Regions from separate parts of the Bradyrhizobium sp. LjRoot220 genome, predicted to be linked through region 3. Evidence: predicted binding sites of a transcription regulator. Region 3 holds the regulator's gene; each other region holds the start of a gene.
What was found. The regulator LexA, encoded in region 3, represses DNA repair genes until DNA is damaged. The targets are predictions, from matches to a motif close to TGTTCNNNNTGTGTTCNG.

Region 1: ACSQ84_RS18195 (ribonuclease T2 family protein) is a predicted target of LexA. The motif match lies at 805-822, and genes of this name have one in related genera.
Region 2: dinB (DNA polymerase IV) is a predicted target of LexA. The motif match lies at 1,051-1,068, and genes of this name have one in related genera.

The regions. Positions count from the first base shown of each region.
Region 1 covers NZ_CAXUPS020000003.1:854,446-856,644, reverse strand. Annotated here, with positions in the region: gene ACSQ84_RS18205 (hypothetical protein) at 1-96, opposite strand, end outside; gene ACSQ84_RS18200 (hypothetical protein) at 260-718, shown strand; gene ACSQ84_RS18195 (ribonuclease T2 family protein) at 883-1,566, shown strand; gene ACSQ84_RS18190 (23S rRNA (adenine(2030)-N(6))-methyltransferase RlmJ) at 1,943-2,199, shown strand, end outside.
Region 2 covers NZ_CAXUPS020000003.1:443,883-446,081, reverse strand. Annotated here, with positions in the region: gene dinB (DNA polymerase IV) at 1-1,009, opposite strand, end outside; gene ACSQ84_RS16240 (adenylate/guanylate cyclase domain-containing protein) at 1,122-2,199, opposite strand, start outside.
Region 3 covers NZ_CAXUPS020000004.1:184,755-186,953, forward strand. Annotated here, with positions in the region: gene ACSQ84_RS19230 (molybdopterin molybdotransferase MoeA) at 1-497, shown strand, start outside; gene lexA (transcriptional repressor LexA) at 738-1,442, shown strand; gene ACSQ84_RS19240 (hypothetical protein) at 1,761-2,000, shown strand; gene ACSQ84_RS19245 (hypothetical protein) at 2,138-2,199, shown strand, end outside.

The sequences.
Region 1 (2,199 bases), on a different contig from region 3:
ATTGCCCTTGAACGGCGGCACCCAGCCGGCCTGCGCCGGCGCAGCCACCAGCAACCCGCACATCGCAACCAGGCACGCGGCCCCAATTCTTTGCATCGCAGACTCCATTCGCTGGCAACACCATAGAGTGCGCCGGCGGCCGTGAAAAGAATGGTTGCGGCCGAACCCCGACTTGTCTGCAAGGTGTTGCCGCGCTGCACTTGACCTTGTCCGGGCTTCGCGGCACGGTCCCGCAGGTTGGATGACCGGCGGAATTCCCATGCGCACCCTCTTCACTTCGTTGAAAGCACTCGGCCTGGCTGCGGCCCTCGCCATCCTGGCGTTCGGCCAACCGGCGCAGGCGGCCAATCCGCTGGAGCTGAATTTCGGGCTGTTCGGTCCCGACTATGACGGCCGCGTTGCGGTGTGCGAAAAGGCGCTGCCGACCATCATTTCGCAGTTTCGCGAGAAGGAAAGCACCTTCTGGAATTCGGCCCTCACCATCACCGCCTATGGCCGGATCCACGAAATCGCGTTCCGGCCCTGGCAATCCGACAACATTCCGCGCCGCTTTTGCAGCGGCGACGTGATGCTGAGCGACGGCAAGGTGCGCCACGTGCACTATTCGATCCTCGAGGATGGCGGCTTTGCCGGCTTTGGCCAGGGGGTCGAGTGGTGCGTCACCGGGCTTGACCGCAACTGGGCCTATAACCCCGGCTGCAAGGCCGCGCGGCCTTAAATCACGGCGATAAGGGACTGCGTGATTCGCGCCTGAAATCCCCGGCCGAGGCCGCCGGCCCGCGGGTTTGGGGCGCTTGCCAATTTTGTTCTTGAAATGTTCCGGCTCCCTGCTAGGCTCGCGCCATCGAGTAAACGAAGTTTTGCCGAGTAAGGGGGCGTTTGATGTTTCGATCGGTCATTGTTTCACGGCTGCTCATTTCGCTGGCACTTGTTTTGATCACCGCGGGCTACGCCGCCGCGCAGGACCGCCGCCAGAACGCCCCCGGCGAGTTCGATTTCTACGTGCTGGCGCTGTCGTGGTCGCCGTCCTTCTGCGAGGCGGCCACCGAACGCGGCAACAACGGACGTTCGGCGCAGATCCAGTGCGGGCGGCCGTTCTCCTTCGTGGTCCATGGCCTGTGGCCGCAATATGAGCGCGGCTTTCCCGAATATTGCCAGCGGCCCTCGCCCCGGCTCGACCGCAACGTCATGTCGTCGATGCTGGATCTGATGCCGGCGCCCGGGCTGATCTTCAACGAATGGGACAAGCACGGCACTTGTTCCGGCCTTGGCGCGCGGGCCTATTTCGAGAACATCCGCAAGGCGCGCGCGGCGGTGAAGATCCCCGAGGAATTCCTGCAATTATCGGAATCGAAGACGATCGCCCCGGAGGCGCTCGAGGAAGCCTTCATCAAGTCCAATCCCGGCCTGAGCAGTTCGGCGATATCAGTGATCTGCACCAGCCGGCGCCTCAGCGAAGTCAGGGTCTGCATGAGCAAGGACCTGCAATTCCGCGCCTGCGAGGAAATCGACCGCCGCGCCTGCCGTCGCGACGAAGTGGTGATGCCGCCGGTGCGGGGCAGCTGAAGATCCGCTTCCGTCATGCATGCCCAAGCATGGCAATCCGGCATAGCAATTCTCTTGCGCAGACTGTCCAGAGTTGTCTGCGTTCCCGGTCATCCACGGCTTTATTGTCGTCTGCAGGGTACGTGGATGGCCGGGACCCCCTCTATGCCAAAGCTGCGTCAGGCACGCGCCGTCGCCCTTGGCAAAATAGATCGTGGAGCTCACCCGTTACCCTGATGACATCCTCACCGGTGCCGCCGGTCACCGGCCGAAGCCGCCGACCCGGATGACATCGTTGCCGTCGCTGCGAGCAACGAGGGAATGATCTTTGTTCCGCCCACGCGCGCGACCGACGATATGGGTTACTTTCCTCGCCCCGATGTCGTAACTCCTCTTAATGAACTACCGACACGCCTTTCATGCCGGCGGCTTTGCCGACGTCATCAAGCACATCGTGCTGGTGCGGATGCTGACCTATCTGCAGGAAAAGCCTGCGGCCTTTCGCGTCATCGACACCCATGCCGGCGCCGGCCGTTACGATCTCAGCGGCGATGAGGCTCGCCGCAGCGGCGAATGGCTGACCGGCATCGCACGGGTGATGCAGGCGCGGTTCTCGGAAAATGCGCTGCCGCTGGTGGCGCCCTATCTCGACAT
Region 2 (2,199 bases), on a different contig from region 3:
TCGCCAGCAGCGAGATGGTTTTCTCATGAGGGTGATCCGCCAGCAGCGCGCGCACCAGATCCTCCGCGACCTCGGCAAGGATCATGGTCGCGGAGATGGGTGCGTCGAGCGTAACCGAGCGAGTGACAGAATTCAGGTCGGCGAAGCGAACGCGGACCGTCACGGTCCGCCCGGGCCTCGACTTGGCCCGGAGCCGGCTGCCAATTCGGTCAGCAAGGTGAAGCAGAGTAGGCCGATAAATTCGCTCTTCGGCAGGTTTCCTGCCAAACGCCGATTGCGCTCCGGCCGATCGAGCCCGGCGGTGAGTCTTGATTTCCCGTGGATCGCGATTCCACGCCAGTGCCGCGAGTTTCGCCCCTGCCGCGGAGCCAAGCACCTGCTCGAGCGAGTATCCCGGTGTCTTTGCCAGTTGCCCGATCGTCAGCACGCCGATCTCGGCAAGCCGCGTCCGCGTGGACGGGCCCACACCCCACATCAATTCAACCGGCAGCTGGTGAAGAAATCCCAGCTCGGTGTCGGGATCGACAACCACGAGCCCGTCGGGTTTGGCCACTTGCGAAGCAACTTTCGCCAGATGCTTGGTGCGCGCGACACCGACCGAGATCGGAAGGCCGAGCTCCGCGCGCACGCGCTGGCGAATTGCCATGGCAATTTCGGCGGGCGGACCGAACAGATGGGTGCAGCCCGCGACGTCAGCAAAGGCCTCGTCGATGGAGATCCGTTCGACGAGCGGTGTGAAATCGCCGATCACCTTGATGGTGGCATCGCCCAGCCGTTGGTATTCGCTAAAATGCCCGCTGACAAAGATGAGTTGCGGACAGAGTTCGCACGCTTGCCGTCCCGGCATCCCGCCGCGGACCCCGAAGGCCTTGGCTTCGTAGGAAGCGGCAAGCACAACGCCGCCACCGACGGCAACGGGTTTGCCGCGCAGCGAGGGATCGAGCAGCTGCTCCACGGAGGCATAGAAAGCATCCAGGTCCGCATGGAGGATGGTGGCTGTCGTTGCCATCCCGACCGTTCGCCCTGACGTTTCGACGATGTTCTCGCAGGGAGAACACAATGAGAACGAAGACGCCTTGTGTCAAGATCGAAGGAGCGATCGCGCGAGCAGAGATCGGCATTCAGCCGTGATACGCAAACAGCTCGATCGGGTCGTTGAAGCCGCGCACCGGATATTCGCCGACGCGTTCGAGATCGAAATCGCTTTCGACGAAGTCGGCGAACGCGCGGGACAGCAGCACCGTTCTGCCCAACTGCTTGGTGAGCGCTTCGAGACGCGAAGCCATGTTGACCGCCGGACCGATGACGGTGAAGTCGAGCCGGGTGCGCGATCCGATGTTGCCGTACATGACGTCTCCGACGTGGACGCCGATCCCGTAATTCAGCGGCGCGCGACCGGTCTCGCTGTTCTTTTCATTCAGGGCCGTCATGGCCTGACGGGCTTCAGCCACGGCATGCAGCAGATTTGCGCAGGCCGTGGGCTGGCTGAGCGGAAAAATGGCGAGCAGACCGTCGCCGATGAACTTCAATATTTCCCCGCCGTGTCGCGCAATCGGCTCCGACATCACGTCGAAATAGCCGTTCAGAAGATCGATGACATCATCGCGCGGCCAATTGTCGGAAATCCGGGTGAAATCACGCAGGTCGCAGATCATGATGGCGGCGCGCACCGTCGTCCCGCTGCCGCGCCTAGTGGCGCCGGCCAGAATGAGCTCGCCGGCGTGCGAGCCGACATAGGTCTCGAGCAGCGTTCGTGCCAGCCGGTTCTTGACCCGGATTTCGCTGACCAGCGCCAGCACCGGCAACAGTTTCGACAGGGCGGCGATATGCGCGTCGTCGAAACCGCCGGGCCGGTCGGTTGCAAAGGTCACGAGATGCCGCTTGCCGAGCGTATGGTACAGCGGCCATGCCACATAGTCGGTCAGGCCCTTCGCCCGCATCTCGTCATAGACAGCATGCTTGCGGCCGAGCTCAGGATCGCGTTCGAGATTCTCGCGCACCTCGGTGGCACCATCATGGATTTCGTTGGCGGGACTGCCGATATATTCGGATCGCTCCTGGACATCGTAGTCGACGCGCGAAATTTCGGCCTCGCGCATCCCGTCGGCCCACATGATCCGGGCGCCAAGCCATTGCGGATGGTGGATCAGGATATGAAGCGACGCGCGTTTGACGGGAATGCCGGCTTGCTGGAGCCGA
Region 3 (2,199 bases):
CGGGCGCCGACATCCTGATCACGATGGGCGGCGCCTCCGTCGGCGACCACGACCTCGTCAAGCGCTCGCTGGAGGCCGAGGGCGTCGCGATGGCGTTCTGGCGGATCGCGATGCGCCCGGGCAAGCCGATGATGCACGGACGGCTCGGCGCGATGCGGGTGATCGGCCTGCCCGGCAATCCGGTCTCGTCCTATGTCTGCGGCTTCCTGTTTCTGGTGCCACTGATTCGGGCGCTGTCGGGCCGAAATACCGTCCATCACGTCCGGGAGAGTGCGCTGCTCGGCCGCGATCTTCCCGCCAACGACCAGCGCGAAGACTATCTGCGCGCACGGCTCGAGCGGCGCCAGGATGGCGCGTTGATCGCGGTGCCGGTGAGCCACCAGGATTCCTCGCTGCTGGGAAATCTCGCTGCGGCACGGGCGCTTTTGATCCGTCCGCCGTTTGCGCCGGCGGTGCCGAAGGGGATGCCATGCGAGTTCCTGCGCTTGCCGGAATGATGCACCGCGCAACGGCGCCGTCTGGCGAAGTCGGCGCGCGTTCACCTGAAATTAAGTGGTTGCGGAACATGTATCGAACATATAGTGTCCGTTCATGATTTGTTTCGAGGACTAGTGTCTTTAATTGGGAGTTTTGGACTCCGAATTTAGGGACGCCTCTCGCGACTGAAGACCACGAAGTTGAAGACCACGAAGTTGAAGATCACGAATTACGACGCGCCAACCGGGGGATTGCTCGAGATGCTTACGCGCAAACAGTATGAACTTCTGCGTTTCATCAACGAACGGCTCAAGGAAGCCGGCGTGCCGCCCTCCTTCGACGAGATGAAGGATGCGCTCGACCTCAGGTCCAAGTCCGGCATCCACCGCCTGATCACCGCTCTGGAAGAGCGCGGCTTCATCCGCCGCCTGCCCAACCGCGCGCGCGCCATCGAAGTCATCAAGCTGCCCGAGCTTGCCGGCAGTAACGGCAACGGCCGCCGCGGCTTCACGCCCAGCGTCATCGAGGGCACGCTCGGCAAGGTTCGCGCCGCCAGCGCGCCCGCTGCCGATGATGGCGAGCGCCCGGTCGCCGTACCGGTGATGGGCCGGATCGCCGCCGGTACGCCGATCGAGGCGCTGCAGACCCGCAGCCACACCATCAGCGTACCACCTGACATGCTCGGCTCCGGCGAACATTACGCGCTCGAAGTACGCGGCGATTCCATGGTCGACGCCGGCATTCTCGACGGCGACATGGCGCTGATCCAGCGCAACGAAACCGCCGACACCGGCGATATCGTGGTGGCGCTGATCGACGAGGAGGAAGCAACCCTGAAACGCTTCCGCCGCCGCGGCGCCTCGATCGCGCTCGAGCCCGCCAACACCTCCTATGAAGTCCGCATCCTGCCGCCGAACCGGGTCCGGATTCAGGGCAAGCTGATCGGGCTGTACCGGAAGTACTGAGCGCGGCCCGCTTTCGCGGCCGTCAGTGGCGTCATTCCTCATCCCCAAGTCGTCATGCCCGGCCTTGAGCCGGGCATCAACGTCTTTGGTTCATCTCGAGGAAAGGCGTGGATGGCCGGCCATAGGCGAGCGGAAGCGACGCCGTCCTTCAGACGGCTATGCCCGGCCATGACGAAGGGGGTGCGGCGCGCAGGCGCTCGTCCCACAATTGCCCAGAACACGGCAAAAACTGGCGTGACGTTGGTTGGTATGACGCGTTTTCTTCAGCTTCGCTGGAAACGCCCTAGCCCCGGGGGGAAACGAGACGTGGTCAGCAACATGATCACCAAAATCACCTGGCAACGCGCGGGACTGGTGACCGAGCCGGGCCGCTACATGCTCCGGTTCGGCTGGCTGACGGTGACCGCCGACGACCTCGCAATCTGGCAGCAATATCCGGAGGCCGCCTTCACGCTGGTCGAATTGCCCGACATTGCCGACGACGGCCGGGAGCAATTCCATCTCGGCGCCTTCGAACTGCCGCTGCCGCCGACGGGCGAAGATTCGCAGCCGCCGTAGCGTGTTTGTGATCGGGCGCGCCGGCCTTCAATTGGCAAACGCGCAGAACAGGAATAGACTTTGGCCAAGTCCACTCTGATGGAGGCCAGCGCCTCGAGGGAGGCACGGGTCTCTATCTCTTACGAGGGAGCGATCCGATGTGTGACTATAGTCTGCACGCGATGGCAACGCGTCCTGCCGAGGTCGGCGAGACCCTGAT